Regions from separate parts of the Streptomyces sp. NPDC096311 genome, predicted to be linked through region 1. Evidence: riboswitches for the same ligand, from Rfam matches in the RefSeq annotation. Region 1 holds a riboswitch; each other region holds the start of a gene.
The links. A riboswitch is a leader RNA that binds a small molecule or an ion and turns the genes downstream of it on or off. The one in region 1 is predicted to bind cyclic di-AMP.
Positions count from the first base shown of each region.

Region 2: linked by a shared signal. The riboswitch ahead of ACIRA5_RS08730 (transglycosylase family protein) and the one ahead of ACIRA5_RS13690 (transglycosylase SLT domain-containing protein) in region 1 are both predicted to bind cyclic di-AMP.
Region 3: linked by a shared signal. The riboswitch ahead of ACIRA5_RS12415 (NlpC/P60 family protein) and the one ahead of ACIRA5_RS13690 (transglycosylase SLT domain-containing protein) in region 1 are both predicted to bind cyclic di-AMP.

Region 1 is NZ_JBIWFN010000004.1:450,781-460,988, forward strand. Features, by position in the region: gene ACIRA5_RS13670 (CHRD domain-containing protein) at 1-299, opposite strand, end outside; gene ACIRA5_RS13675 (polyprenyl synthetase family protein) at 499-1,509, opposite strand; partial or broken gene ACIRA5_RS13680 (CocE/NonD family hydrolase) at 1,898-4,234, shown strand; gene ACIRA5_RS13685 (hypothetical protein) at 4,218-4,541, shown strand; cyclic di-AMP (ydaO/yuaA leader) riboswitch at 4,814-4,974, shown strand; gene ACIRA5_RS13690 (transglycosylase SLT domain-containing protein) at 4,979-5,677, shown strand; gene ACIRA5_RS13695 (HAD family hydrolase) at 5,800-6,681, opposite strand; gene ACIRA5_RS13700 (FAD-dependent oxidoreductase) at 6,985-8,187, opposite strand; gene ACIRA5_RS13705 (ATP-grasp domain-containing protein) at 8,215-9,465, opposite strand; gene fahA (fumarylacetoacetase) at 9,830-10,208, shown strand, end outside.
Region 2 is NZ_JBIWFN010000003.1:92,934-103,141, forward strand. Features, by position in the region: gene ACIRA5_RS08695 (ABC transporter permease) at 1-886, shown strand, start outside; gene ACIRA5_RS08700 (class I SAM-dependent methyltransferase) at 959-2,260, opposite strand; gene ACIRA5_RS08705 (NAD(P)/FAD-dependent oxidoreductase) at 2,555-3,955, opposite strand; gene ACIRA5_RS08710 (exopolyphosphatase) at 4,445-5,386, opposite strand; gene ACIRA5_RS08715 (DUF501 domain-containing protein) at 5,637-6,173, opposite strand; gene ACIRA5_RS08720 (septum formation initiator family protein) at 6,249-6,725, opposite strand; gene eno (phosphopyruvate hydratase) at 6,827-8,113, opposite strand; gene ACIRA5_RS08730 (transglycosylase family protein) at 8,451-9,161, opposite strand; cyclic di-AMP (ydaO/yuaA leader) riboswitch at 9,166-9,374, opposite strand; gene ACIRA5_RS08735 (transglycosylase family protein) at 9,513-10,208, opposite strand, start outside.
Region 3 is NZ_JBIWFN010000004.1:179,715-189,922, forward strand. Features, by position in the region: gene ACIRA5_RS12395 (cobalamin B12-binding domain-containing protein) at 1-43, opposite strand, end outside; gene ACIRA5_RS12400 (esterase/lipase family protein) at 499-1,371, shown strand; gene ACIRA5_RS12405 (peptidoglycan DD-metalloendopeptidase family protein) at 1,456-3,123, shown strand; gene pcrA (DNA helicase PcrA) at 3,248-5,767, opposite strand; cyclic di-AMP (ydaO/yuaA leader) riboswitch at 6,094-6,267, shown strand; gene ACIRA5_RS12415 (NlpC/P60 family protein) at 6,274-7,452, shown strand; gene ACIRA5_RS12420 (tellurite resistance/C4-dicarboxylate transporter family protein) at 7,548-8,522, shown strand; gene ACIRA5_RS12425 (hypothetical protein) at 8,616-8,969, opposite strand; gene ACIRA5_RS12430 (NlpC/P60 family protein) at 9,382-10,208, shown strand, end outside.

The sequences.
Region 1 (10,208 bases):
TTGACCTTGATGAACTCCAGGGCCGCGCCGTCCTTGTCGCCGACGGCGGGGCCGCCCTGGACGGGCACCTCGTTGGCGCCACGGAGGCTGCTGGCGAAGATGATGCCGCCGCTGCCGCCGACGACTCCGCTCTGCGCGACGATGGTCTGGTCGCCGTGCGTCGAGTGGCTCATGCCGCCGTGGCCACCGTGGTGGCTGCCAGCGGCGGCGACCGCCGGGACGACGGCGGCGGCGACACCAGCCGCGGCTGCCACCGCGACACCGGCCATGACCAGGCCCTTGCGACGCATGTCCGACATGGCATTGAACGTGGCGTTCGATTCCATGATTCTTTTTTCTCCCCGTAATGCAGCCGACGCCCCCTGCGTCAGCTTCTGTACGGGAGTACGGACTGATTCCTACCCTGGACTCAATCCAACAATGTGACGTGCGCCACAGGGCGGAGGGCCTCTTTACCCGCCCCGGGCAGGACGTACGTCAGTGGCTCGCTCCGGGCACCTAGCCGGCCCGGTGCACCACCGCGTCCACCAGCTCCATGAGCGCCGCCTTCGCATCGCACTCGGGGAGCGGAACGAGCGCGGCGCGGGCCTCCTCCGCGTATCGCACGGTGTCACGGCGGGCCTGCTCCAGCGCGGGATGCGTCCGCAGCAGGGCCAGCGCCTCCGCGTGCCGGTCGTCGTCCGTGAGGTCGGAGGCAAGCAGCTCGCACAGCGCGATGTCCTCGGCGAGACCGAGCCGCTCCGCCCGCTCACGCAGCCGCAGCACCGGCAGCGTGGCGATGCCCTCGCGCAGGTCCGTACCCGGCGTCTTCCCGGACTCGTGCGAGTCGGAGGCGATGTCCAGCACATCGTCCGCGAGCTGGAAGGCGACGCCCAGCCGCTCCCCGTACTGCGTCAGCACGTCCACGACCGTCTCGTCGGCGCCCGACATCATCGCGCCGAACCGGCACGCCACGGCGACCAGCGAGCCGGTCTTGCCGCCGAGCACGTCGAGGTAGTGGTCGACCGGGTCGCGCCCGTCGCGCGGTCCCGCCGTCTCCAGGATCTGTCCGGTGACGAGCCGCTCGAACGCCTCGGCCTGGATACGGACGGCCTCGGGCCCGAGGTCGGCCAGGGTGTGGGACGCGCGCGCGAAGAGGAAGTCGCCGGTGAGCACGGCGACCGAGTTGCCCCAGCGGGTGTTCGCGCTGGGCACGCCGCGCCGCGCGTCGGCCTCGTCCATCACGTCGTCGTGGTACAGGGTGGCGAGATGGGTCAGCTCGACGACCACGGCCGAGGGCACGACACCCGGCGCGTAGGGGTCACCGAACTGCGCGGCGAGCATCACGAGCAGCGGACGGAACCGCTTCCCGCCGGCGCGCAGCAGGTGCTGCGCGGCCTCTGTGATGAAGGGGACCTCGCTCTTGGTGACTTCGAGCAAGCCCTCCTCCACAGCCGTCAATCCGGCCTGGACATCGGCTTCGAGAGCCTGGTCCCGCACGCTCAGCCCGAACGGCCCGACGACGGTCACGAGAGGTTCTCCTGTCTGCTGACGATCACATGGCGAACTCGGTCGATCATTCGGTCGATGACACGGTTTGTCGATGTGTCGCTGCCATCACTCAAGTCAGCGTATCCGGTCACGTTTCGATCACCACGAGCGCCCACCGTCCCCACTGTCGACTTCCTCCCGACTTCCCTCTCCCCCGCCACCCGATGTCCCCCGAGCGGCAGACAGTCCCGCACCCGGGCGGTACGGGATCACGGGCGCTATGTTCTTGATCAGTCGATACGACCTGACATGAGACGTATTGACTGATCGGACGTTGTTGAGGGCCGACCGCCGACGACGACCGGAGCACCGAGGACGACCCCAGGGCACCAAGGACACCGAGGACACCCAGGACACCGTGATGAGCATGCACATCCGTACGTCCTTCTCGCACGAGACGACTCACGAGGATCTGTGGATCCCTCTCCCGGACGGCACCCGCCTGCGCGCGCGTGGCGCCCGCTGACCGACGCGCCCGTCCCCGCGCTCCTCGAATATCTCCCGGACCGGCTCACCGACCGGACCGCGCCACGCGACTGGCAGCGCCACCCCTGGTACGCGGGCCACGGCTACACCTCCGTCCGGGTGGATGCCCGCGGTTACGGCAACTCGGAGGGCGTGCCGACGGACCCGTACGGGGAGAGTGAGCGGGCCGACGGGGTGGAAGTGATCCACTGGCTGGCGGACCGGCCCTGGTGCAGCGGCGCGGTGGGCATGTTCGGCGTCTCCCGGGGCGGCTTCACCTCCCTCCGGATCGCGACCCTCGCGCCCGAACCGCTCAAGGCGATCGGCACGGTCTGTGGGACCCGACGATCCCTATGACAACGACGATCCCTATGACAACGACAGGCATCGCATGGGAGGTTCCGTCCTCGCCGTCGAGACGCCTTCCCGGGCGGCGACGGCGCTCGCCGACGTCGCCCGTCCGCCGGATCCGGCGCACGGGGGCCGGGCGATGTGGCGCGACATGTGGGTGAAGCGCCTGGAGACGGCGGAGCCGTTCATCCATACGTGGCTGTCCCACCCGAACCGGGACGCGTACTGGCGCCACGCCGGTGTGCGCGAGGACGGGGGATACGGCGGGATCCGGGCCGCCGTGCGCGAGGTGGGCGGCTGGCACGACCCGTACTGCGACACGGTGCTGCGGCTGGTCGAACGCCTTCCCGTCGACCGTGTGCGCGGCCTGATCGACCCCTGGTGCCACCCGTACCCGACCGGGGCCTGCCGCCGGGCCCGGCGATCGGTTTCCTCCAGGAGACGCTGAGGTGGTGGGACCACTGGCTCAGACCGACCGGTACGCGCGTCACCGAGCCCGGGCCTGCCGCCGACCCCGACCGCGGCCCCGGCCCCGGCCCCGGCCCCGACGCGATCGGCCATCCTGGCCTCGGCGTGATCAACAATCCCGGACTCGGCGTGGATGACAATCCCGACCCCGGTGCGACCGCCGATCCGGGCCCTGGCGTGGACGGCGATCCAGGGCCCGGCGTGGATGACGATCCGGACCCCGGAGGGACGACGACCCAGTGCCCGGAGTGGACGGCGATCCGGACCCCGGCGTGAGCAACCGTGACGTCATGGCGGAGCCCCTCCCGCCCTCCTACGTCCTGGCCGCGCACCCCCGGCGACGACGTACCCGTCCGTTCCCGGCCACTGGGTGGGCGACGCCGCCTGCCCCTCCCCCTCCGTGACCCCGATCGCGTACGCACTGCGGGGCGCACCGGTGCTGGTGCGCTCCCCTCAGCACACGGGCGTGGACGCGGGCCGTTTCCGCCCCGTCGGGAACGACGCGGACCTGCCGCCGAACCAGCGGGAGGAGGACGCGAGATCGGCCTGCTTCGAGTTCGAGGTCCCGGGGGAGACCTGGATCCTGGGGCGCCCCAGGGTCCGCCTCCGCCTGACGTCCCACTCCCCCTGGGGCCAGGTGATCGCCCGGGTGTGCGACGTCGCTGCCGACGGTTCCTCGACGCTGGTGACCCGGGGTGCTCTGAACCTGACAGCGCGCTACGGCCCCGACCAGGCGGTCTCCTGGAAACCGGGCTCTACGGAGGACGTGCTTTTCGACCTGACCGCCATCGGCCCCGCATTCCCACCCGGCCACCGCATCCGGCTCTCCCTGTCCACCGCCTGCTGGCCGTGGATCTGGCCCCAGCCGGGCTCGACGGCGGGGTTCGTCCTGGACCCGGCGGGCAGTTCCCTCGAACTTCCGGTGCGAGCAAGGGAGTCGGACCTGAGGATCACCTTCGAGGAGCCGGAGCAGTCCGAACCCCTGGGAGTGACATCCCCGGCCACCTTTGACGAGCCCCGCCCCGAGCGCCTGGTCGCCCGTGACGTGGCGAGGGGCGAGTGGCGACTGGAGGTCGACCCTCGCCAGGACGGCACCCGTGTCCACCCGGACGACCTCGAACGCACGGAGGACGCCCGGGACACGTACACCATCCACGAGCCGGACCCGCTCTCCGCCCGCACCCGCTCGACGAGGTCGATCCGTCCGCACCGCCCGGAGCTGCCCTGGGACGCCCAGGTCGAGACACGCTCCGAACTCAGCTGCGACGCCCGGGAGTTCATCACCTCGAACGAGCTGACCTGCAAGGACGGCAACGAGGTGGTCTTCCATCGGACCTGGGAGAGAAGAATCCCCCGGACGGCTGACTGGAGACCCGGCCGCGGCATGGGCAACCCTGCAGAGCATGGCGCGGACCGGTGAGTTCCTGATGGCCCTGGACGAGGGGACGCTCGCGTACTTCCGCGAGATGGCCGACGAGATGGTCACGCGTTTCGGGATCCCCCGGGCCGAGGCGGTGGCGAGGATCAACAGGGCTTACGCGGGGCAGGAGTTCGGGTCCTACCCGGACCTGATGTGCCACGAACTCCCCGAATACTGGGCCTACGGCCTCTACTTCAAGCCCCATGCACGCCGGCTGCCCGACGACGACCCCGACACGGACCTGTCCGTGTGGGAGGTCCGCCCGGCTCCGCCCGCGGGCTCACCGGCCTGGACACTCGAAGCGTGATGTCCGATTTGCCGTCAGTGCCGCTTTATTTCCGCTTGGCCGCGTGAATTGGGTCACTCCCATGCGAAGTGGGCTCTTTATCCCCTCTTGACGACTCCCCCTTTGCATAAGGCAAGTTGAGCGTCGCGTTCCGGATTAATCGGGCATTTTCTCCCCCGTATCACCCAGGTGAAAGCGATCTACACCGGGAAATGAGGGCTTGTTCCGGACATGTGCTCTCGCATACGTTCACGTCGATCCGGACGGACCGCCCAATCCAGCCGCCGACCGGAATATCCCAGCCACCCACACACACGCACGGCAGGAGCGGGGGACCCAGGTAAGCCGCCGATCCGGACACCGGAACGGCTAGGGGTGACGTCGCACACACCGTGCGGCCGGGCAGCTCCCGCCCGAACCCGACAGCTCACTTCGCAGGCGCCGGAGAGGAATTCGCCATGTCCGCACGAGGCAAGCACCGCAACTTCAAGATCCAGGGCATGCTCACCCGGGGCATCCTCGCCGCAGGAATGGGCGCAGTCGCACTCGCCCTTCCGCTCGTGAGCGCGACCTGCGCGCAGGCCGCCACGGCCACCAGCACCGATGTCCAGCTCATCACGTACAAGGTGGTCGCGGGCGACACCCTGGCCACGATCGCGAAGAAGTACCCCACGAGCGGCGGCCCGGCGAAGCTGTACGCCGCCAACCGCGCGGTCATAGGCCCCGACCCGACGACGCTCCGTCCGGGTCTCACCCTGACCGTGGGCACCAAAACCGTCCAAAACACCACCAAGAAGACCCCGGCAAAGACGGCGCCCACCACCTCGAAGACGTACGCGAACAACCTCGACGGATGGATCAAGCACTCGCTGGACATCATGGCCCGCGCCAAGATCCCCGGCACCTACAACGGCATCCACCGCAACGTCATGCGCGAGTCCTCCGGAAACCCCCTGGCCATCAATAACTGGGACTCCAACGCCAAGGCCGGCATCCCCTCCAAGGGCCTGCTCCAGGTCATCGACCCCACATTCAAGGCCTACCACGTGCCCGGCACGTCGATGAACCCCTACGACCCGGTCGCGAACATCACGGCCGCCTGCAACTACGCGGCGGCGAGGTACGGCTCGATCGACAACGTCAACGGGCCCTACTGACGGGACTGGTGGGGCCGGCGGGGCCGGCGGGGCCGGTAGGGCTGATACGACTGCCGGGGCCGATGCGGCCAGCATGACCGATATTGCCGATATGGCTGATATCGCTTATATGGCCGATATGGCTAGTGGGGTCGGAGAGCCTCGGAGAGCTGCCGGGACCCACCGGGCTCTCCGGGCTCCCGGTACCGGTCCGACCGGTACGGGAACAGCCGCTCCAGCACCACCGCGATCCCGTCGTCCTCGTTCGACAGCGTCACCTCGTCGGCCACCGTCTTCAGCTCCGGATGGGCGTTGGCCATGGCGACCCCCCGGGCGGCCCAGTCGAACATGGGGATGTCGTTGGGCATGTCGCCGAAGGCGATGGTGGCGGCGGGAGTGAGACCGAGGTGGGCGGCGGCGAGCGCCAGACCGGTTGCCTTGGTCACGCCGCTTGGCTGGAGTTCGACGGTCCCGGGCCCCGACATGGTGACGGTGGCCAGCGAACCCACCACACCCCGGGCCGCCGAGGCCAACTCGTCGTCGGACAGCGACGGGTGGCGGAGCAACACCTTGCTGATCGGCTCCGTCCACAGGTCGTCGCGGTGATGCACCCGTACCGCCGGAAGCGTCGGATGCGGCATCACGTACCCCGGCTCGATGAGCGTCAGCCCGTCCACGCCGTCCTGGTCCACCGCGGCGTAGAGCAGCCCGACCTCCGCCTCGATCTTGCCGAGCGCGGTCTCCGCGAGTTCCCTGTCCAGGGTCACCGACCACAGCAGTCGGTCCGCCGCCGCGTCGTACAGCTGCGCCCCCTGCCCGCACACCGCCAGCCCCGCGCCGCCGAGTTCGTCGAGCAGAGGTCGTACTCTCGGCGCCGGGCGCCCCGTCACGACCAGGTGTCGGGCGCCCGCCTCGGCCACCCTCTCCAACGCGGCCCGGGACCGGTCGGAGAGGGTGTCGTCGCCGCGGAGCAGCGTTCCGTCCAGGTCAGTGGCGATAAGTGAATATGCAGTCGGAGCGGCCATGATCCGAAGAATACGGATCGAACGACTCATCGGCCCGGCGTGAACCGGACGACGTCCGGTATCCCGTCAGCAACGCCGTTCACCGTACGGGGCGTACCGGGCGTACAAAGTGCACTTCCGCCCCCACTCACCGAGCGGGCGGTACGAAAAGACTCCGACCGGAATGTCACTCCAGAGGATGACGCGGCTGCGGTGACTGTGGCCGCCTGAGCCCAACACAAGCTCCGACGCGACGGGTTGGGCCCCGCCCACGGCGTGGCCCACCAGTCACCGACCCCTCCGGCCGTACGGACCCCTGCCACCTCACCCGTGCGCGCCCGCCAAGTGCTTGGCCAGCCGCGGCGAAGCGAACTCCGTACCGCACACGAACCGCATCACCGGCCCGTACGAAGCCGCCGCCGGCAACCCCGTGAAGTACAGCCCGGGCACCGAGGAGCAATACCCCGCACCGAGCTTGGGAGTGCCGCGGCTCACCGCGAGCGCCGTACGCAACTCGTGTCCCAGGAAGTCCATCGCGGCGATGTCGACGCGATATCCGGTCGCTGCGATGACATGGTCGGCGGAGAGCTCCTCGCCCCGACCGCCCAGGGTCCGCACGGAGAGGACCGGACGCCCGTCGGAGACGTCGGCGCGAACGATCCCGGAGACCTCGCTGACCTCGACCTTGCCCTCGAAGCGGTCGCGCAGCCACCACGCCCCGAGGGGGCCGAGCACCCGGCGGACCAGGTAGTGCCGGGCGTCGGCGGGCAGATAGCGGTAGGGGTGCGGGTAGTAGCTGAGTGCCCACAGGGACCAGGCGCGCCCGAAGGGCGACTCGGGACGCAGCTTCGGCTGTTTCCAGGGCGGTGCGCCGAAGGCGACCCTGCCCCGTCCCCGGGACACCACCCGGACCTGCGCGCCCGCCTCCGCCGCGAGCGCCGCCGTCTCCAGCGCGGACTGGCCCGCGCCGACGACGATCAGTTCCTTGCCGGAGAACCGGGCGAGGTCGTGGTGCTGGGAGCTGTGCGAGACGGGGCCGGTGGGCGTGGGTCCGTCCGCCGCAGCGCCGCCGAGCTCGGGCGGCAGATGCGCGAGTCCGTACAGTCCCGTGGCCACGACGACCGCCCGCGCCGTGAACGACTCCCCCGAGTCCAGCTTGAGTTCGAAGCCCTCGCCGCCCCGGCGGTCGACGGACACCACCCGCACCCGCTCCAGCTCGGGCACCAGCTTCTGCTGGAACCACTCGCCGTACGCGATGAACGTCTCGACCGGAATGATGTCCTCGTCCGTGACAAGCCGGCGGATCCCCGCCGCGTCGCAGTAGTCGGCGATCGTGTGGCCGGGCTGCGGGGCATCGAGGCTGGACGCGACCGGGGTCGACTTGAGAAGCATCCCCTCGGGCATATGGTCACGCCAGCTCACCATGGGCTCGCCGAACACGCGCACCGGGATGCCACGCGCCCGCAGATGGGCGGCGGTGGACAGGCCGAACGGGCCGGCACCGATGACTGCTACCGGATGAATCACGAAGTCCCTCCCCAGGACGTACTTTCGTCACTTCGTGGTCGTACTGGTGCTGCTGCCACGGCGGTTGGTCCGCCACAGCTGATACAGATGCCTCGCGCCCGGCCGCACGAAGCGCGCGAGCATCGTGAAGAACGGCCGCAGGTCGTCACCCGCGAGCCAGGCCAGCTCCGTACCGCTCGCGCGAGCCGGCGCGTGCGGGGTCGTGTAGCCGCTGCGCCGGTAGGCGAGCAGGGCCGGCAGGTCGATGTTCTCCACGATGTACCGGTGACCGGCCCGCTGTTCCCCTTCGGGAACGCTGCGCCCGGTCAGGTCGAGATGCATGGCCCGGACGACGTCGATCCCCGACTCGTTCTCGAAGAGCCGGAACTGCGCGCCCATCCGGGGGTTGAAGTCGAGGAGTTTGTACCGACCGTCGCGCCGGTCGAAGCGCAGGTCGAGGTCGATGACGCCGCTGAAGCCGATCTGTTTGATGAAACGCGCGGCGAGGTCCGCGAGTTCCGGATTGTCGACGACGTACGCGTTCGCCGTCATTCCCGCGTGCGGTGGCCAGGAGCGGACCTTCACGCCCGTGAACATCGCGAGCGGCGTCGAGTCCGCGTCGAAGTACGCGTGCACGATCCAGTCCTCCGCCTCCTCCCTGGGCAGGTACTCCTGGAGGATCACGCCCGGCTGATCACCCCAGTCCCGGGCGAGTGACAGCAGCCCCTCCCGGGTCGCGATCCTCGTCGTCCCGTTCACCGCCGGCTGACTGCGGCGTACGAACGCCTCCCGGTTCTTGGCGACGATCGGAAACCGAGCGCTCTCGGCGAACGCCACGATCTCCTCGTACGACTGCGGAAAGGCCGCCGCCGGACTGGGGATGCCGTGTTCCACACAGAGTTCGTGCAGGCCCTGCTTGCTGGCGAGGCGCCGGGGCAGTTTGGCGTCGACCCGGGGGAAGAGGAACCGCTCCCCCAGCTCCTCCTGGTGCTCGGCGATCAGGACGGCCGCCTCCTCGTCCGTCGGGACGAGCACCGTCGGCCGACCGATGCGAGCCCCGATCCGCAGCAGACCCTCGACGAGACGCTCCGGCTCCTCCGTCCCCGTCGTCGGCCAGACGAAGGCACGGCGCAGATAGCGCGAGGCCGCGGCAGGCGTGTAACGGTCCTCGGTGATCGCATACATCGGTATGCCGAGACGGCCCAGACTTCGGATGGCGCCCACACCGCCGTGGTGCAGCGGATAGTCGCCAAACTTCACGATCAGGCCCGGAACGTTCCGATCGGCGTCGAACGGCACTCCGCTGACGCTCCTGGCCACGGGTCCCCCCACGTGTCCCCCCTACGGACCGGACCCACCCCGTCCGTGTCCCCAAAGGACGCTAAGCCGGAACTACCGCGTCCGACAAGGCCTATTCGGACATTGCGAACTCTTTAGGCACTGTCCAGGCAACTCTTCGGGTACTGCCACGACGCCTCACGACAACGCGCGGCAACTCATGGCAACTCTTTCGGCACTGCCACAGCACGTCACTCCCCCGTAACCTGTGCCGCGACCACCCGGAGCACGTGCAACACCCACACTTGCACCGCGCGGATCACACGGCCAAGACAGTCACCCGCATCACACAACGCGCACGACCACGAAAGCGAGGCACCACCCGATGCCCCCCTTCGATGTCCCCGAGGGCGATCCCTTCGGCCCGCACAACCTCCCCTACGGCGTCTTCTCCCGGGCCGGAGCGTCCGAACGGAGCGTCGGCGTCCGGCTCGGCGACCACGTCCTCGACGCGGGAGCGACGGCTCGTGCACTCGGCTCCCCGTACGCCGAACTGCTCGCGCGGCCCACCCTGAACCCGCTGCTCGCCGCCGGCCGCACGGCCTGGTCCGACGTACGCCGCGCGCTCACCGCCTGGGTGACGGTCCCGGCCCACCGGGAGACCATCGCACCCCTCCTGCACCCCCTCTCCGAGGTGACCCTGCACCTCCCCTTCGAGGTCGCGGACTACGTCGACTTCTACGCCTCCGAGAACCACGCCCGGA
Region 2 (10,208 bases), on a different contig from region 1:
CGCCGGCCTCGACGGTGTCACCGACACCAGCCCCCTGCGCACCTCGCCCTCGCGCATCGACGGCACGTCCGAGATGCTGGCGGGCGTCAACGGCGAGTCCATCGCCAAGCTCACCGACCTCACGCTCGACGAGGGCGCCTTCAAGGTCGGCGGCACCCAGGTCGTGGTGGACGACGACACCGCCAAGTCGCACGGGTGGAAGGCCGGTTCGGACCTCACGGTCTCCTACGAGGACGGCAAGAAGCAGCGCCTCACCGTCGCCGGGATCTACCACGGCAACATGATGATCAACGGCATCATGGTCGACAACGCGACGCTCTCCCCGCACCTGACGGACGTCACCGACATGCAGGTCATGCTGAAGACGGCCGGCGGCACGTCCGACGCGACGAAGAACAAGCTGGAGAAGGCCCTCGGCAACAACCCGGCCGTCCAGGTCCAGGACAAGAAGGACATCTCCAACAACATCGCGAAGATGTTCACCCTGCTCCTGAACATGCTCTACGGCCTGCTCGCCATGGCGGTCATCGTCGCCGTCCTCGGTGTCATCAACACGCTGGCCATGTCGGTCTTCGAGCGCTCCCAGGAGATCGGGATGCTCCGCGCGATCGGCCTCGACCGCAAGGGCATCAAGCGGATGGTCCGCCTGGAGTCCCTGGTCATCTCGCTCTTCGGCGGCGTGCTCGGCATCGGCCTGGGCGTGTTCTTCGGCTGGGCGGCCGGCGAGCTCGTCGGCAGCAGGATGTCGACGTACGAACTGGTCCTGCCCTGGGGCCGGATGGCTCTCTTCCTGCTCCTCGCGGGGACGGTCGGCGTGCTGGCCGCGCTGTGGCCGGCCCGCCGGGCGTCCCGCCTGAACATGCTGTCGGCGATCAAGTCGGAGTAGCGGAGAACCGGTCACCGGCATCGGGGCCCCGTTCCGGATCGGAACGGGGCCCCGGTCGTCGGCGGACCGGTGTCAGTGGGCCGGGTTCCAGGTTCTGGCCCGCAGGGGCATTCCGGCGGCGCCGGAGGGCTCGGGGGTCCTGATCGCCAGTACCTGGTTGACGCCGATGCGGTTGCGCTCGAAGGCGACCGCGGAGGCCGCCATGTACAGACGCCAGACACGGGCGCGGCCCGGACCGGTGAGCGCCACGGCCCGCGCCCACTGCGCCTCCAGGTTGGTGACCCAGCGGCGGAGCGTGAGGGCGTAGTGCTCGCGGATCGACTCGACGTCGCGGACCTCGAACCCGGCGCGTTCCAGCTGGGTGACGGTCGTGCCGATGGGCGCGAGCTCGCCGTCCGGGAAGACGTAGGCGTCGATGAACTCGTCGACGTCGTACGCCGATTCGTCCCGCCGGGGCGGCCGTGCGATCTGGTGGTTGAGCAACCGCCCGCCCGGCTTGAGGAGGCGGTACAGCACCTCGGCGTACTCCAGGTAGCGCTCGGCGCCCACGTGTTCGGCCATGCCGATGGAGGAGATCGCGTCGTACGGCCCGTCGGCGACGTCCCGGTAGTCCTGCACCCGGATCTCCACCCGGTCGGTCAGCCCCTCGTCCGCGACCCGTTTACGGGCGTACGCGGCCTGCTCGTGCGAGAGCGTGACTCCGACGACGCTCACGCCGTGCTCGCGGGCGGCGTGGATCGCCATCGAGCCCCAGCCGCAGCCGACGTCGAGAAGCCGCTGCCCCGGCCTCAGATCGAGCTTCTGCGCGATGAGTTCCAGCTTGTCGCGCTGAGCGCCCTCGAGGGTTCCGCCGTCCTCCCAGTAGGCGCACGAGTAGACCATCGAGGGCCCGAGGACGATCTCGTAGAAGTCGTTTCCCACGTCGTAGTGGTGGCTGATGGCGCGCTGGTCACTGCGCTTGGTGTGGAGGTGGCGGCGGCGCCTGCGCATCTCTTCCGGGGGCGGGCTGGGCGGCAACGGGAGACCGCCCATCTTCACCAGTCCGCGGACGGCGGCCCGAACCTCCGGATCACGCAGGGCCTCCGCGAGGCCCCGCGCGTCCTCGCCCCGGTCCCAGACGAGCCCCGACAGCAGGTCGAGCGCGGTGTAGAGGTCGCCCTCCACCCCCAGGTCCCCGGCGACCCAGGCCCGGGCGAGCCCCACCTCACCCGGTTTCCACAGCAGCCGGCGCAGGGCGCGCCGGTTGCGGACGACAACGGCGGGGGCGCCGGGAGGGCCCGCTTCCGAGCCGTCCCAGGCGCGGATGCGCATCGGGAGCGGGGCCCCCACCAACTGTTCGACAAGGCTCTTCAGCCGCAGCGCGGCGTCCTGCATGGCGTACACCTCCGAGACAACACTCCCGAACGCTCCAACACCACGTAAACACCAACCGGCCTCGCGCGCAGTCCCCCTTCCGCGTTACAGCTGAGCAAAATACTTGTACCCACCATGTTCTTCCGTGGGGGCGGGAGGGGGCGCGCACTCCGGAACGCCGGGCGCCCCGAGGCTTTCAGGGGCGCGGGGAACTGTGCGACCAGCCCCCACCGGCCCGCAGCCGGACAACGCCAAAGGGACCCCCCGCACCACGGATGGCGGAAGGTCCCTCAGGGACGAACAGGTGACCGGAGGTCAGGAGGCCTTGGCCTTCTCCTCGGTCTTGGCGGCGGCCGGAGCCGAGGCGGCGGCCGGAGCCGGAGCCGGCTTCGCGGCCTCGTAGAACTCCTCACGCGGAGTCTCCATCGCACCGAGCGAGACGACCTCACGCTTGAGGAACATCGCGAGCGTCCAGTCGGCGAAGACCCGGATCTTACGGTTCCACGTCGGCATCGCCAGACCGTGGTAGCCGCGGTGCATGTACCACGCCAGACGGCCCTTGACCTTGATCTTCATCTTGCCCATGACGATCATCGCGACGCCCTTGTGCAGGCCGAGACCCGCGACGGCGCCCTTGTTGGCGTGCGAGTACTCCTTCTGCGGGAAGCCCCGCATGCCGGAGACCACGTTGTCGCCGAGGACCTTCGCCTGACGGAGCGCGTGCTGCGCGTTCGGCGGGCACCAGGCGTTCTCGACCCCGGCCTTGCGCGCGGCGACGTCCGGCACCTGGGCGTTGTCGCCGGCGGCCCAGACGTAGTCCGTGCCCTGCACCTGGAGGGTGGTCTGGGTGTCCACGTGACCACGCGGGCCGAGCGGCAGACCGAAGCGGGAGAGGACGGGGTTCGGCTTGACGCCGGCCGTCCACACGACGGTGTTGGAGTCGACCTCGAGGCCGTTCTTCAGCACGACGTGGCCGTCGACGCAGGAGTCCATGGAGGTGGAGAGGTAGATCTCCACACCACGGCCCTCCAGGTGCTCCTTGCCGTACTGGCCGAGCTTGGGGCCGACCTCGGGGAGGATCTTGTCCGCGGCGTCGACGAGGATGAAGCGCATGTCCTCGCGGGACACGCTGGTGTAGTACTTCGACGCGTCGCGGGCCATGTCCTCGACCTCGCCGATGGTCTCCGCACCCGCGAAGCCACCGCCCACGAAGACGAAGGTGAGCGCCTTGCGGCGGATGTCCTCGTCCGTGGTCGAGTCAGCCTTGTCGAGCTGCTCCAGGACGTGGTTGCGCAGGCCGATGGACTCCTCGATGCCCTTCATACCGATGCCCTGTTCGGCGAGGCCGGGGATCGGGAAGGTGCGGGAGACCGCGCCCATCGCGATGACGAGGTAGTCGAAAGGCAGCTCGTACGCCTCGCCCACGAGGGGGGCGATCGTGGCGACCTTGCGGTCCTGGTCGATGGTGGTGACCCGGCCGGTGAGGACCTCCGCCTTGGGCAGGACGCGTCGCAACGGGACGACGACATGCCGAGGGGAGATGCTGCCGGCGGCGGCTTCGGGGAGGAAGGGCTGGTAGGTCATGTACGACCGGGGGTCGACGACCGTGACGGTCGCCTCGCCGTAGCGCATCTTCTTGAGAATGCGCCGAGCTGCGTACAGGCCTACGTACCCACCGCCTACTACGAGGATCCTGGGACGCTCCGTGGTGCTCATGCCATCGAGTATCCACCCGCCCCTGGAGGGTCGCTCGTGCGCCCCTTCACAAGCTTGGGTGGGCCCTCTGCTACACTGCGCCGCTCACGTGACCCAGGTCATGGCGGCGAGGGGGAACCACCGTGTAGGGGCGACCGTTGTCAACACCGCGTGAGCTGCCGCTCCGGGTGCCCGAACCGGTCGAACCACCCCTCCGCTTCACCCGCCGGAAACACTCCCGGAACACTCCGTTGAGCACCCTCCGGAGCCTGATGAGCCCCCTAGGAGCACTCAAGGGGGCCCATCGTCCCCCCACAGGGCCGAATTCCTTGTGAAGAACTTCACGAAGTTTTCCGGCGGCGTGTCGCCGAGAGGGTCCGAATGGCCCCCTGGGCGCGCTCATACGTTATCCGACCTGCTCAAGGGAGGCTACCAGCGGGTAGTAAAGGCTCCCTCGCCTCATGAGCCGTACTCGGAAACGGCACCCCTCGGCCCCGTCCGGTCAGCCCCTCAGGCGATGGACCACGCGATCCCGTCCAGGATGTCGTGTTCGCTCACCACGACCTCCGCCGCACCGATCCGCTCCATGATCGCGAGCAGGACGAGGGCGCCGGCGGCGATGACGTCGACGCGCCCCGGGTGCATGGAAGGGATCGCGGCGCGCTCGGCGTGGGTGGAGGCCAGCAGCCGCTCGGTGATCTCGCGGACCTTCTCGTACGGGAAGCGGGAGTGGTGGATGGCGGCCGAATCGTAGGCGGGGAGGTCCAGCGCGATGGCCGCGACCGTGGTGACCGAACCCGCGAGGCCGACGAGCGTGTGGGCCTCGTGCAACGGGACCGTCCGCTCGGCGAGGTCGAGGGCCGCCTCGATGTCGGCGCGGATGGCCTCGATCTCGGCGGGGGTCGGCGGGTCGCTGACGACCCCGTCGTGCACGAGGTGCCGCTCGGTCATCCGTACGCAGCCGATGTCCACGGAGCGGGCGGCGCGCACGTGGTCGTCACCGACGACCAGTTCGGTGGACCCGCCGCCGATGTCGACGACCAGGTAGGGCCTGGCGAGGTCGTGCCGGCCCGTCAGTTCCTTGGTCGCGCCGGTGAAGGAGAACTCGGCCTCCTCGTCGCCGGTGATGACCTCGGGCTCGACGCCCAGGATGTCCAGCACGCCGCGTACGAACTCGTCCCGGTTCTCCGCGTCGCGGGAGGCGGAGGTCGCCACGAAGCGCAGTCGCTCCGCGCCGTGCCGTTTGATGATCGCCGCGTACTCGCGGCAGGCCTCGAAGGTGCGCTCCAGTGCCTCGGGGGCGAGGCGTCCGGTGCGGTCGACGCCCTGACCGAGCCGGACGATCGTCATCCGGCGGTCCAGATCGACGAGTTCTCCCGTCACCGGGTTCGCGTCGGCGACGAGGAGGCGGATCGAATTCGTACCGCAGTCGATGGCGGCGACCCTGGTCATCGGTTGTTGTCTCCTGCTCGTGAATTCGTTTCGACGACGTGCGACCGAGGCGCACAGGGCTCCGGGGCGAAGCCCCGCCTTCGGCGCGCGGGGAACTGCGCGCTCAACCCCCACCCACCCGCAGACAAAGCACTCCGGACGCACGGGGCTCCGGGGCGAAGCCCCGCCCTCGGGGGCGCGGGGAACTGCGCGCTCAACCCCCACCCACCCGCAGACAGATCACGCACCGGGAGGACGCGGCGCAGCCCGCTCACTCCCCCTCGGACGGCGGCTCCGCCGCCACCACGCACGCACCCTTGCGCCACCACTCCGGCAGCATCGCGATCGCCTCGTCGCCCAGCGGATTCACCCCGGGCCCCGCGGCCAGCGAGTGCGCCACCAGCACATGCAGACACTTCACCCGGTCCGGCATCCCACCGGCGCTCGGAAAGCCCGCCAGTACCTCGATGGCGTCGCGCCGCGCGATGTAGTCCTCGTGGGCGGCCCGGTACGCGGCGGCCAGCTCGGGATCGGTCGCCAGCCGGTCCGTCATCTCCTTCATGACGCCGTTGGCCTCCAGCGTGCCGATCGCGGAGGCCGCGCGCGGGCACGTGAGGTAGTACGTCGTCGGGAACGGCGTACCGTCCGGCAGCCGGGGCGCCGTCTCCACCACGTCCGGCTGACCGCAGGGACAGCGGTGCGCGATCGCCCGCAGCCCGCGCGGCGGCCGGCCGAGCTGTTGCTTGAAGGCCTCGACGTCCGCGTCGGTCGGCTCGGTGCGCGGGGTGGGCGGCGGGGGCGTTTCCATGCCTGTGCTCAAGTCTCTTTCTTCTTCAATTCACCGGTCGTCAATTCACCGGTCGTCAGGTCACCGGCCATCAGGTCACCGGTCGGAGTGGTCCGACTTGTCGACGCCGTCCCAGACGTTGGCGTACCAGGGGCGGGCTGCCACCCCCAGATCCGTACGCGACTGCTTCGCCGCGTCCGGGTCGATCACGACGTATCCGGTCTCGCCCGGCATCACATAGTGCAGCCGTTCCCGGATCTGCTGCTTCGCGTACGCGTCGTCCTGCCAGCGCGCCTTGAGGTCACGCAGCTGTTCGACCCGGGCGCGGGCCCGCTCCTGCTGTCGCTCCAGATCGGCGATCTCGGCGCGCTGGGACACGTACTGCCTTATCGGGTACGCAAGGGCCACGATCAGAGAACAGAGTACGAGAGCCAGCAGCGCGGCGCGGCCGGTCAGGCGTGAGCGGCGGGCCTGGCGCTTGGTCTGCGAGCGGTAGACGCGGGCCGCCGTCTGCTCGCCGAGCAGCTTCAGCCTGGTCGCGGTGGAGAACCGGTCCCGGTCCTTCACGGCCATGTCCCGCCTCCCGTTCACACGCGCGTACGTCCCCGGACACGGTACGGGACCGGGTACGGGGACGTACGTACGACTGGCTAAGGCTTGACCCTCTGCGGGTGTCAGCCCTTGAAGCGCGGGAAGGCGCTGCGGCCCGCGTACACCGCCGCGTCGTCGAGGATCTCCTCGATGCGCAGCAGCTGGTTGTACTTGGCGACGCGGTCCGAGCGGGCCGGGGCGCCGGTCTTGATCTGGCCGCAGTTCACCGCGACGGCGAGGTCGGCGATGGTGACGTCCTCGGTCTCGCCGGAGCGGTGGGACATCATGCACTTGAAGCCGTTGCGCTGGGCCATCTCGACGGCGTCCAGGGTCTCGGTCAGCGAGCCGATCTGGTTGACCTTGACGAGCAGGGCGTTCGCGGAGCCCTCCTCGATGCCGCGGGCCAGGCGCTCCGGGTTGGTGACGAAGAGGTCGTCGCCGACGATCTGGACCTTGTCGCCCAGCTTCTCGGTGATGACGTTCCAGCCGGCCCAGTCGTCCTCGTACAGCGGGTCCTCGATGGAGACCAGCGGGTACGCGGAGACGAGCTCCTCGTAGTACTCGGTCATCTCGGCGGCCGAGCGGGACTTGCCCTCGAACTCGTACTTGCCGTCCTTGTAGAACTCGGACGCGGCGACGTCGAGCGCGAGCGCGATCTGCTCACCGGGGATGTAACCGGCCTGCTTGATGGCCTCGAGGATGAGGTCGAGCGCGGCGCGGTTCGACTCCAGGTTCGGGGCGAAGCCGCCCTCGTCGCCCAGGCCGGTGGACAGGCCCTTGGTCTTCAGCACCTTCTTGAGGGTGTGGTAGACCTCGGCGCCCCAGCGCAGGGCCTCGGAGAAGGACTCCGCACCGATCGGGGCGATCATGAACTCCTGGATGTCCACGTTGGAGTCGGCGTGCGAGCCGCCGTTCAGGATGTTCATCATCGGAACGGGCAACAGGTGCGCGTTCGGGCCGCCCAGGTAGCGGAAGAGGGGGAGGTCGGACGCCTCGGAGGCGGCGTGCGCGACGGCGAGCGAGACGCCGAGGATGGCGTTGGCGCCGAGCGAGCCCTTGTTGTCGGTGGCGTCCAGGTCGAACATCGCCTGGTCGATCAGGCGCTGCTCGGTGGCGTCGTAACCGACGAGCTCCGGGCCGATCTGCTCGATGACGGCGAGGACGGCCTTCTCGACACCCTTGCCGCCGTAACGGTTGGGGTCACCGTCACGCAGCTCGATGGCCTCGAAGGCGCCGGTGGACGCGCCGGACGGAACGGCGGCACGACCCGTGCTGCCGTCGTCGAGGCCGACCTCGACCTCGACCGTGGGGTTGCCTCGGGAGTCCAGGATTTCCCGGGCTACGACGACGTCGATGGACGGCACGAGCATCTCCTTCTGGGATGTGACGCGGGTACGCGGAGCCTGTGATGGCTTCGCGACATGAGCCTAACCGCCCCGGGGGGATCGGCCAGCCGGTCGCCCACCCCTTGGGCAGAACTGAACGTACACATTGTTCCAGAACGGAACAAAAACGGGTACGGAAATCTGGGTACGAAACGCTCCGTACGAAATGCCGGAGACGAAAAACCCCGCTCCGGCGCGTACGGGGGAACACGCACCGGAGCGGGGAGCCCGTGGGGACGGGGGCGACCCTCACCGGGGTCTCCAGTGTGGAGACCCCTTTTATGGGGGACCTGTCATTCAGCTGGGGTGAAGCTGCCGATCATCAGCTGAGGTGCAGCTGCTGACCCGGGTAGATGAAGTCGGCGTCGTCGACGATGTCCTTGTTCAGCTTGAACAGCTGCTGCCAGCCGCCCTTGACCTTCTTCTTCTCGGCGATCGAGCTGAGGCTGTCACCCTTGACGACCTTGTACTCGCCGTCACCCTTCTTGACCTTCTTGCCGGTCGGGGTGGAGACGGTCTTCTGGGCGGCCGGGCGGGACGCCGAACGGGAGGCCGCGGTGTCCGTCGAGCGGGTGGTGGTGCTGGCGCTCGGCGAGCTGTTCGACGAGGAGCTGTTCGAGGAAGACGAGGTCGACGGGGTGCTCGCACCGCCGGTGTACGCGGCGCCCGACAGGCCCGTGCCACAGGTCGGCCAGGCGCCCTTGCCCTGCGCGGCGAGGACCTTCTCGCCGACGGTGATCTGCTGGGACTTGGACGCCTGGTTGGCGGTCGCGGCGTACGCGGTGCCGCCGTACGCGGCCCAGGTGGAGGCCGAGAACTGCAGACCGCCGTAGTAGCCGTTGCCGGTGTTGATGGACCAGTTCCCGCCGGACTCGCACTGGGCGACGGCGTCCCACTGGGAGGCGGTGGCGGCGGAGGCGTTGCCGGCCGCCATCAGCGGAGCGGCGATGGCGACACCGGTGACACCGGCGAGCGTGGCGACACGAGTGGCCTTGGACGGACGGCGGTGCTTGCCCTTGCTGGAAAACAGCATGGAGAGATCCCCTCACCGACGCCTGCGAGGTGAGCTGTCGGGTTCGGGCGGGTGAGTGCCCGGCCGTGCGCTCTGAGCGCTCGGCTTCACCCCAAGCCGCTCCCGGTCAACTACCGGGCGCGGCGCATACCTTGGGTCCCCCGCTCCTGCCTACGGCGCTGACGCGTCGACTGTTCCCGTACGGCCGTTGGCAGGATTCGGCGTTGACGACCGTCGGGGCCCGCTGTGGCGAGCGGTCATGACCGTAAGCAGTCGATCGGCTGAATTCCAAAGACGATCAGGGCCTTTGAGATCCATCTCTCACTCGCGCCAAACCGGACATTACGCAGCGAACCATGACGCGAACTGCCCCTACTTTTCGCCCGATTCGGCACCAACTGCAAGGCTCTGACCGGGGAGGATGAGGTTCGGGTCGACGCCGACCGTCTTCTTGTTCGCGTCGTACAGCTCGGCCCATCCGCCTTCGAGGTCAAGGGCGTCCGCGATGGTCCAGAGATTGTCTCCGGCGCGCACGACGTAGGAGCCGTCGACGACATCACGGGAGGCGCCGGCTCCGCGCGAGGCATGCCGCCCGGAGGAGTCGTCGCCACGGCCGTCCACGGCGCTGTCGGTGGTGTTCTCGTCCGCGGTGCCGCCACGGTGGCGCCCCGCACCGGTCGTCGCGTTCTCGGACGTACCGGAAGAGTCGTCGCCCTGGCCGGAGTTGCCCGAGTTGTCGCTCTTCGACGCAGCCGTGTCGGAGCCGTCCGCCCCCTGGGCGTCGCCGCTGGTGTCGGCCTTCGTCGTGTTCTCGGCCGCGTTCCCGGACGCCTTCGAGGACGAGTCGGATGAAGACGAGTCAGACGAAGACGAATCGGACTTCGAGCCGGAAGAGGTGGACGGGGTTGAATTCTTGGACGAACTGGACGAATCGGAGGAACCGGATGAATCCACTGTGCTGGACGAGTCGTTCGCCACGCCCGTGTCGACCAGGATGTCGCCCGAGTTCTTGCTCAGCCCGGAGAGCGGTCCACAGGTCGGCCAGGGGGTGAGGCCCTGGTGGTCGAG
Region 3 (10,208 bases), 270 kb from region 1:
GCTTGGCCACCACCACGCGGATCGGACCGGCTGCCACACCCATCACTGCCTCCATGAACGGACTTCATCGACCGCCCCGCACCGCACCGGCAGGGGAAGTGAACGAACGTTATCGTCAGATCCGTGCAAACCGCAGTTTCCCGCTGAAGACCGAGGGGGAAATCACACGGTGGGACACATTCGCCGCGCACCGCTCCGCGTCACTGCGGCACACGCGCCGCAGGGATCTGCGACGCGCGGGCCGTGGCCGGAGCCTGCGCAAGGAGAGCCGCCAGCAGGTGGCAGCACCACCGTCGCATCACGGAGGCGCGACGGCGGTGCGGCGCACCGGCGGGAGCACGACGGCAGGGAATCCCGTCGCGTCACCGGCGCACCACACGCCACGGACGCACCGTCGGCAACCGCCCACGCCATCGCCACCGGCACCACCACCGCGGCTTTCCACGAGGGCACACGGGGGACAGAGCGGTCCCGCTGCGTGCCGACTGGAGGTCGGCCATGAAGGTCACCGGGGCTGAGTTGCCCTTTCTCCCTCTCCGTCAGCGCCTGCTGCCCAGCCGACTGACCGGGCTCTCGGTGGCCCTGTTGAAGGCGACGGCCCTGGAGCTCGCCATCCTCGCCGGGCACCTCCTCCTCTATCCGTCCGGCATCACCCAGGAGCGCCGCGGCACCTCCGCGCTCCCCCGGCCCGACGCGCCCCGGCTGCCCACCGGGACCAAGCCGCCGGTCGTGCTGCTGCACGGCTTCATCGACAACCGTTCGGTCTTCGTGCTGTTGCGCCGCAACCTCGCCCAGCACGGCAGGCAGCACATCGAGTCGCTCAACTACTCGCCGCTGACGAACGACATCCGCGCCGCCGCGGAGCTGCTCGGGCGTCACATTGAGGACATCTGCGAGCGTACCGGGCGCGACCAGGTGGACATAGTGGGGCACAGCCTCGGCGGACTGATAGCCCGCTACTACGTTCAGCGCCTCGGCGGGGACCTGCGCGTGCGCACCCTGGTCACGCTCGGTACGCCGCACGCGGGCACGAAGGTCATTCCGCTGATGAACGCGCACCCGATCGTCCGTCAGATGCGCCCGGGTTCCGAGGTGATCGAGGAGCTGCGCAAGCCCGCGCCCGACTGCCGCACGCAGTTCGTGAGCTTCTGGAGCGACCTCGACCATCTGATGGACCCACTGGAGACCGCCTCCATCGATCACCCGGACCTGCTCGCGCAGAGCGTCCAAGTGAGCGGAATCGGACATCTCGCCCTGCCCGTCCACCCCGCGGTCGCCGCCGGGATACGGCAGGCACTCGACTTCGAGGAGACACAGGCCCGCCCCGCCGCCGCGCCCGCCGCCGAAACCGGGGGCCTGACAGTGGCGTAACACCCCCACAGAACATCCTCAACATCGAACGGCAATCGAACGCCAGGCCAAAGCCGTGCCCGCCGTCCCCCGAAACACGGCCGAATGCCCGTTTCCCGAGCGGAGGAAACCTGCGGAAGATTGTCGCGCCCGCGTACCGCCGGGTACAGTCGCCGCACTGCTCTGCCAGCCCCTGTTGTCGAGGCGAAAGAGAAGTTGGTGAACGACCGTCACCCGTCGGGGACCGTAACGCCCCCGGCTCCGGCCTCCGATGCCGCCGCGGCGCCCTATGCGTCGTACGGTGGCCAGGAAGCCCAGTACGGCGACTTCACCTCGTACGACGGCTACGCCACCACCGGTACGTACGCGACCGGGAGCTTCGAGACCACGGGTTTCGAGACCTCGACCTTCGCGGCCGACCCTCTCTTCGGCGACATGTCGGGCGGCGACGGCACGGGTTCGTACGACGCCACGCAGTGGGGCACCGGCAGCCACCAGATGCCGCACTACGACCCGTACGCCGCGCAGCACCAGGCCGCGTACGACACGGGTGCCTACGACACGACCGCCTGGGCGAGCGGATACCAGCAGCTCGCCGACATCCCCGCGCAGCGCCCGGGCCCCGAAGGCACCGGCCAGTGGGACGCGACCGCCTGGCTCCAGGCCGAACAGACCGGCCAGGCCCAGCAGTGGACCGCGCACACCCAGGAAACGGGCGCCTACGACGCCACGCAGTGGAACACCGCGGGCGAACACGACCCGTACGACGGGTACGAGCAGCACCAGCAGGCCGATTCGTACGAGCAGCAGCTCGCCGCCGAGGCCTACGAGCATCAGCCGGTGTCCGAGTCCGACGTGGACGACCGGCCCTTCGACCAGCAGGCGACCGCGACCTTCGAGCAGGTGTCGTACGAGGAATCCGGCGCCCCGGAGGACGAGTTCGAGGACGCCGGTGACGCGCAGGACGCGCCGCTGCTCGAGGGCATGGAAGAGATCATTCCGGCCCCCCGTGCCGCGAACCGGTCCGCGTCCCGTTCCCGGCGACGCAGCCCGGCGAAGCGTTCCGCCTTGCTGACCGTCGCGGTGCCCTCGGCCTGTGTGATGGGGGTCGCGGGGATCGCCGCCGCCTCCGTGGGCACCATCGGCGGGAACGACAGCAAGGACAACACGACCCTCAGCGCGTCCGACGGGACCGCGGTGAAGCCGTCGGCCGCCAACAACAAACTGGACACCCAGCTCCAGAGCCTCTCCGCGGGCGCGGACGACTTCGCCGACCGGGCCAGCCGGACGCAGGAACGTATCGACCTCAAGGCTCAGCAGGCTGCCGAGAAGCAGAAGGCGGCGGCGGAGGCGGCTCGCAAGGAGCGGCTGCGGCCGAAATTCGTACTCCCGGTCACGCAGAAGGGCCTCAGCGCCTACTTCGGCCAGGCCGGCATCAACTGGATGTCCGTGCACACGGGCATCGACTTCCCGGTGTCGTACGGCACACCGGTGATGGCCGCGACCGACGGCACCGTACGGACGCAGTGGAACAGCGCGTACGGAAACATGGCGATCGTCACCGCGATGGACGGCACGGAGACCTGGTACTGCCACCTCTCCAGCTACAAGGTGCCGTCGGGGACGGTCGTGAAGGCCGGAGACCAGATCGCCTTCTCCGGGAACTCCGGCAACTCGACCGGTCCGCACCTGCACTTCGAGGTCCGCCCCGCGGGCGGCTCGGCGATCGACCCGCTGCCGTGGCTGCGCAGCCACGGCCTGGACCCGACGTGACCCACGGGGCCTCGGGCCTGACGTGACCCACGGGGCCCCGGGCCGCCCGACGTCATCCATCGGCCCCTCCCCCGGCGACGTGACCGAACGCCGTCGCCGGGCGCCATGCTGCCGCCCCGTAGAACTACAGCTTCTCCACCGGCGCGTACCGCAGCAGCAACCGCTTCGGCTTCGCCTCGCCGAAGTCGACCGTCGCCTCCGCGTTCGCACCCGTACCCTTCACGCCGACCACGGTGCCCAGGCCGAACTGGTCGTGGGTGACCCGGTCGCCGACCGCGAGTGAGACCACCGGCTTCTCGGAGACCCCGCGGCGCGTCGCGAAGCCGGAGGCACCGGACGCCGCGGACCGCGAACGCGAGGACGACAGCGAGGCGGCCACACCGGAGACGGGCCCCGAGGGCATGGGAGCGGTCGCGCCGGTGCGCTTCCACTCCAGGTGCGTCTCCGGGATCTCCTCCAGGAAACGGGACGGCGGGTTGTACGAGGGCTGGCCCCAGGCGCTGCGCATGGACGAACGGGTGAGGTACAGCCGCTCTCGCGCGCGCGTGATGCCGACGTACGCGAGGCGCCGCTCCTCCTCCAGCTCCTTGACCTGTCCCAGCGCGCGCATGTGCGGGAAGACGCCGTCCTCCATGCCGGTGAGGAAGACGACCGGGAACTCCAGGCCCTTGGCGGTGTGGAGGGTCATCAGCGTGATGACGCCGGAGCCGTCCTCATCCTCGTCGGGGATCTGGTCGGAGTCGGCGACCAGGGCCACCCGCTCCAGGAAGGCGGCGAGCCCGACGGGCGTCTCGCCCTCACCCGCACCGGACTCCTGCTCGAACTCCAGGGCCACGGCGGCGAGTTCCTGGAGGTTCTCGATCCGGGTCTCGTCCTGCGGGTCGGTCGAGGCCTGCAGCTCGGCGAGGTAGCCGGTGCGTTCGAAGATGGCCTCCAGGACAGTGGCCGGGCCCGCACCGGACTCGACGATCGTACGGAGGTCCTCCATCAGCGTGTTGAAGCGCTTGACCGCGTTCGTGGACCGCGCGGCCATGCCGTACGCCTCGTCGACGCGCTTCAACGCCTGCGGGAAGCTGATCTTCTCGCGCTGCGAGAGCGCGTCGATCATCGCCTCGGCGCGCTCACCGATGCCGCGCTTGGGCACGTTGAGGATGCGGCGCAGCGGGACCGAGTCCTCCGGGTTGGCCAGTACACGCAGGTAGGCCAGGACGTCCCGGACCTCCTTGCGCTCGTAGAAGCGGACGCCGCCCACGACCTTGTAGGGCAGGCCGACGCGGATGAAGATCTCCTCGAAGACACGGGACTGGGCGTTCGTACGGTAGAAGACGGCGACGTCTCCGGCCTTCGCCTCGCCCGCGTCCGTGAGACGGTCTATCTCTTCGGCGACGAACTGCGCCTCGTCGTGTTCGGTGTCCGCGACATAGCCGGTGATCTGCGCGCCCGCGCCCGCGTTGGTCCACAGGTTCTTGGGACGGCGGGACTCGTTGCGCTCGATGACCGCGTTGGCGGCGGAGAGGATCGTCTGCGTGGAGCGGTAGTTCTGCTCCAGGAGGATCGTCGTCGCGTTCGGGTAGTCCTCCTCGAACTGGAGGATGTTGCGGATCGTCGCGCCGCGGAAGGCGTAGATCGACTGGTCGGCGTCGCCCACGACGCACAGCTCGGCGGGGAGCAGGTCGTGCTCGCCGTGCGGGGTGTCCTCGTCTTGCGCGCCGGTGCCGACCAGCTCACGCACCAGCGCGTACTGCGCGTGGTTGGTGTCCTGGTACTCGTCGACCATGACGTGGCGGAAGCGGCGACGGTAGTGCTCGGCGACGTCCGGGAAGGCGCGCAGCAGGTTGACCGTGGTCATGATCAGGTCGTCGAAGTCGAGCGCGTTGGCCTCGCGCAGCCGCGACTGGTACATCGCGTAGGCCTGGGCGAGGGTCTTCTCGAAGCCTCCCCCGGACTCCGTCTGGGAGATGCCCCCAGCGACCTGGGCGGCGAAGTCCTCCTCGTCGATCAGCTCGTTCTTCAGGTTCGAGATCTTGGCGCTGAAGGACTTGGGCGGGAAGCGCTTGGGATCGAGATCCAGATCACGGCAGACGAGCGCCATCAGCCGCTTGCTGTCGGCGGCGTCGTAGATCGAGAACGAGGAGGTGAAGCCGAGCTTCTTGCTCTCCCGGCGCAGGATCCGCACACACGCGCTGTGGAAGGTCATCACCCACATCGCGTTCGCGCGCGGGCCGACGAGCTGCTCGACGCGCTCCTTCATCTCGCCCGCGGCCTTGTTCGTGAAGGTGATCGCGAGGATCTGGCCGGGGTGGACATGGCGCTCGCCCAGCAGATGGGCGATGCGGTGGGTGAGCACCCGGGTCTTGCCGGAGCCCGCGCCGGCCACGATGAGCAGCGGGGAGCCGGAGTGCACCACGGCCGCGCGCTGGTTCTCGTTCAGCCCGTCCAGCAGGGCCGCCGGGTCCACGGCGGGGCGGGGCGCGCCGTCGCGGTAGTAGGCGTCCCTGCTCGCGGGCGCGTCGAAGCGGCCGCCGAACAGGTCGTCCGGAAGCGGCTCCGGCGCTCCGTCCTCGGGCGGCGGCGGGGGCTCTTCCTCGTGGGCCCCGGAAGGCTGGAGGTCCGCCAGAAAGCTGTCATCAAAGAGGCTGCTCATCGCTCTCCGAGTCTAGGCGGCCCCACTGACAACCCGCGGCCACCCTGAAAACCCGACCGGTTTTCCGCGACGGCACATGGTCTCTTTACGTGACCGCGCCTGATCCCTTTCCACCGGCCTTTCCGCCGCCCTTGCCACCGCGGACGCCGTCACCGTTCAGGATCGTTTCATTACGGTCAGCCACAACCAGTCCCGATCAATGGCCGCCAGGACCAAGGTCACAAAAATGTATCGGGCATATCGCACATCAAACTTCACAGAACACTTATGAGTTGGCTAGCGTGCCGGGCAGGCCGCTCGACCCAACCGGCGAACACCGCCGGGCCGTGCGGCCTCCGCCGAGTCCGGTGCGCCCGTGTGGCAGCCGGAGCCGGGGACCCAACCGACCTTGGGGTGAATCGGTCCAATTGTCCGCTGGGGCAGGGACCGTAGGGCAAACCTTCCGGAAGTACCCGCCCGAACCCGACAGCTAACTCGGTAGGCGGATGACGGAAGGAGTCGCCACCTTGGCGTCGCATCGCAAGTGGAGTCCTACGGGTACGCGCATAGCGGGTATACGGACTCCCGCCCTCGCCACGGCGGCCCTCACCTCCGTGGCCCTGCTCTCCCAGACGGCGAACGCCGCGCCCTCGGCCGACTCCAAGCCGAGCATCGAAGAGGTCGAGAAGAAGGTCGACGACCTCTACCACCAGGCCGAGACGGCGACCGAGAAGTACAACGCGACCAGGGAGAAGACCGCCCAGCAGCGCAAGCGCGTCGACTCCCTCCTCGATGACGTGGCCCAGCGCACCGAGAAGCTCAACACCGCGCGCGAGGAACTGGGTTCGTTCGCCGCGGCGCAGTACCGCACCGGCGCCGCCGCCCCCGACACCGCGAGCCTCCTGCTGGCCGACAATCCGCAGGACTACTTCGACCAGACCCAGCTGATGAACCGTCTGACCACCCGCCAGAAGGCGGCCGTCGACGACTACGTCACTGAGCAGGCCGCCACCACGAAGAAGCGCGCGGAGGCCTCTGAGAGCCTGCAGACGCTCACCACGACGCAGAGCGCGCTGAGGACGTCCAAGGCCGACGTCCAGCGCAAGCTCGCCGAGGCCCGCTCCCTGCTGTCGAAGCTGACCGCCGAGGAGAAGGCGCGGCTCGCGGCGATCGAGAAGAAGCAGCAGGAAGCGGCCGACCGCAAGGCGGCGGAGCTGGCCCAGCAGCAGGCCGCAGCGCAGAAGAAGGCCCAGGAGGCGGCCGCACAGCAGCAGACGGGTTCCGGCACCTCCGGGACCACGGGCTCCGCCGGCACCTCCGGCAGTTCGGCCACCGACTCCTCGTACACCGCCAAGGCCGACAAGGCCCTCGCCTTCGCCCGCACCCAGGTCGGCAAGCCGTACGTCTGGGGCGCGACCGGGCCCGGCTCCTACGACTGCTCCGGCCTCACGCAGGCCGCCTGGAAGGCCGCCGGCGTCGATCTCCCGCGTACCACCTGGGACCAGGTCAACGTGGGCACGACGGTCCCGCTCTCCGACATCAAGCCCGGTGACCTCGTCTTCTTCTACGACGACATCAGCCACGTCGGCCTCTACGTCGGCAACGGCATGATGATCCACGCCCCCAAGCCGGGCGCGTACGTCCGCGAGGAGTCGATCTTCTACGGCGGCGAGTCGATCATCCACAGCGTGGTGCGTCCGGCCTAACGCCTCGCCGCCCGGCACGCGCGCGTGGGGCTCATCGAGCTCCACGCGCGCGTGGCCCGCCGCCAACCCGCTCGAAGGTCCTTAGCATCGGGCCCATGTCAGCCATCTCCCCGCCCGGCACCCGGCGGACCGGCCTGCGCAGCTGGTGGGCGCAGAGTCCGCCGGGCGCCGGAGCCGCGATCCTGGCCACCGGCATCATCTCGATCGGGCTGGAGCAGACCGGCTACGAGATCCTGTCCCGGATCGTGCTGGCCCTGGCGGCCGTCGGCTGGCTCGGGCTCGCCGCGGCCTTCGTCGTACGGCTGCTGCGGGAGCGGGAGCGGTGGCTGACGGAGGCCGGTACACCGAGCGCGCTCACCGCGGTCGCGGCGACCACCGTGCTCGGCACGCGGCTGGTCACGCTGGGGTGGAAGGTGCCGGCCGAGGCCCTGCTCGCCCTGTCGGCGGCGCTCTGGCCGGGGCTGCTCCTCCTGGTCGTACGGCAATGGCGGCCCCGTATGCCCGGAGGGGTGTTCCTCGGCTGTGTGGCCACGCAGGGGCTCGCGGTGCTGGGCGCGACGCTCGCCCCCGCGACGCACACGGACTGGCTCGCTCACACCGCGCTGGTGCTGTTCTGGCTGGGGCTCGTGCTCTACGCGGCGGCACTGTTCTACTTCGACTACCGCGAGGTCGCCACGGGCGCCGGGGACCAGTGGGTCGCAGGCGGCGCGCTCGCCATCTCGGCGCTGGCGGGGTCGAAGCTGATCCTCGCGTACCAGGCGAACATCTATCTGTGGAACAACGACGACAACGGCGTGCTGCGCTGGGTGACCGAGGCGCTGCTCGTGCTCGTCCTCGGCTCGTACTGCGTGCTGGCCGTGGCGGAGGCCCTGTGGCCCCGACCGCGCTACGACGTGCTGCGCTGGGCGACCGTGTTCCCGCTGGGGATGACGGCGGTGGCGACGCTGTCGGTCGCGGCCGCCATCGGCGTCGGCCGGCTCAGGGGGCTCGGGCAGGTGCTGCTGTGGATCTCGGTCGCGGCGTGGCTGGCGGTGGCGGCCGTAGCGGTCAGGCGTCCGCGGGAGCCGTAGCGGGCGGGCGTCCGCGGGAGCCGTAGCGGGCGGGCGCATCCGTAACGCTGTCCGGAAGCGCCGTAGCCGTCCGTGGGGGCCTTCGGGGGGACGTCAGGTCCAGAGCACTGCGATGAAGATGTTCGCGGTCGTGAGCAGCCCTACGAGCCCGAACAGGCCCTTGTCCACCTTCTCGTCGTCCCGCTTCACATAGACGAGTCCGAGGATCACGATCAGCAGGGCGAGCTTCACGCCGATCTTGAGGGTGTTGACCGAGTGGTCGTCTGCCTGGTTGAGGCCGACAAGGGCGACGCCCGTGACCAGCATGGTCAGCGCGCCGTGCAGCATGGCGGGGACGAACCGGGCGGTGCCCTGGCCCATCGCCTTCATCTGGGTGAGGAAACCACCGAGGAGCGAGGCGATGCCGATGATGTGCAGGCCGACGAAGAGATGGATGAGTACGTCCATGGAGCCGGAGCCTAATCGGAGGCCCTGCCCCCTCTTGTCACCGGCCCACCCCCTGTAGACCCGTACCACCTGGGAACCACCGATTGCCCCGGAACCGCCCCATCGGTCATCACACCGCGTGAAGTCGACTGCGCCGGGCCGGGATCACGGTCACATACGGTCGCCCTGCGATCCAGTGACGCCACTTCCGTACATGGCGTTACCGGGACATCACTCTCAGGTTTAGCGTCCTCCACCAGGTGACCGGCTCCCCACCGCCGCCCGGGCCAGGGGCGGCAGCCGGACACCACCGCCGAGAAAGGTCCGGCGGCGGCCCGCTCCCCCTGTGTGGGCCGCCGCCGGACGTGTCCCCCGCTGACCGCGCTCGTCCCCGGCGGTCGTAGGCAAGTCCCCGGGAAGGATGTGGGCCCTCGTGGCAGCGCACCGAAAGCCCAGACAGCGCTCGCTCGGTGGAAACACGGCCCGCACAGCCGCGACCATCGCCCTCGCGGGCGCGGCCACGGCGACGGGCTTCGACGGGACGGGGCACGCGGACCCGCAGCTGTCGCCGGCACAGGTGAAGGCCAAGGTGGACAAGTTGTACGAGGAGGCGGAGGTCGCCACCCAGAAGTACGACGGCGCGAAGGACAAGGCCGACAAGGCCGAGCAGCGGCTGAACGCACTGCGCGACGAGGCGGCACGCAAGGAGGACCGGCTCAACACGGCACGGGACGCGCTGGGTTCGATCGCCGCCGCGCAGTACCGCAGCGGAGGCCTGGACCCCGCGCTGCAGCTCGCGCTCTCCGACGACCCCGACCAGTATCTGGAAGGGGCCGCGTTCGCCGAGCGGGCCGGCAGCCGGCAGGCGGAGGCCGTGGCCCGGGTGCGCAAGCAGCTGCGGGAGATCGAGCAGCTGCGCGGGGCCGCGCATGTCGAGCTGGCCTCGCTCAAGTCGCGTCAGGCGGAGCTCAAGCGGGCCAAGAAGACGATCACCGGGAAGCTGGACACGGCGCGGCAGCTGCTGTCGCGCCTCACCGACGAGCAGCGCGCACAGCTCGGGGACCTGGGAGTGGCCGGGGGCGCCGGGGGCATGGGAAGCGCCGGGCAGCGCGCCTCGCGCTCCGCCGCGCGGGACCTCGGCCCGGTGCCGTCGCCCGGCTCCGTCGCGGCACCCAACTCGCGTGCGGCGGAGGCCGTCGCGTACGCCTACGGGAAGCTCGGCAGCCCCTACGTCTGGGGCGCCACCGGGCCCGACGCCTT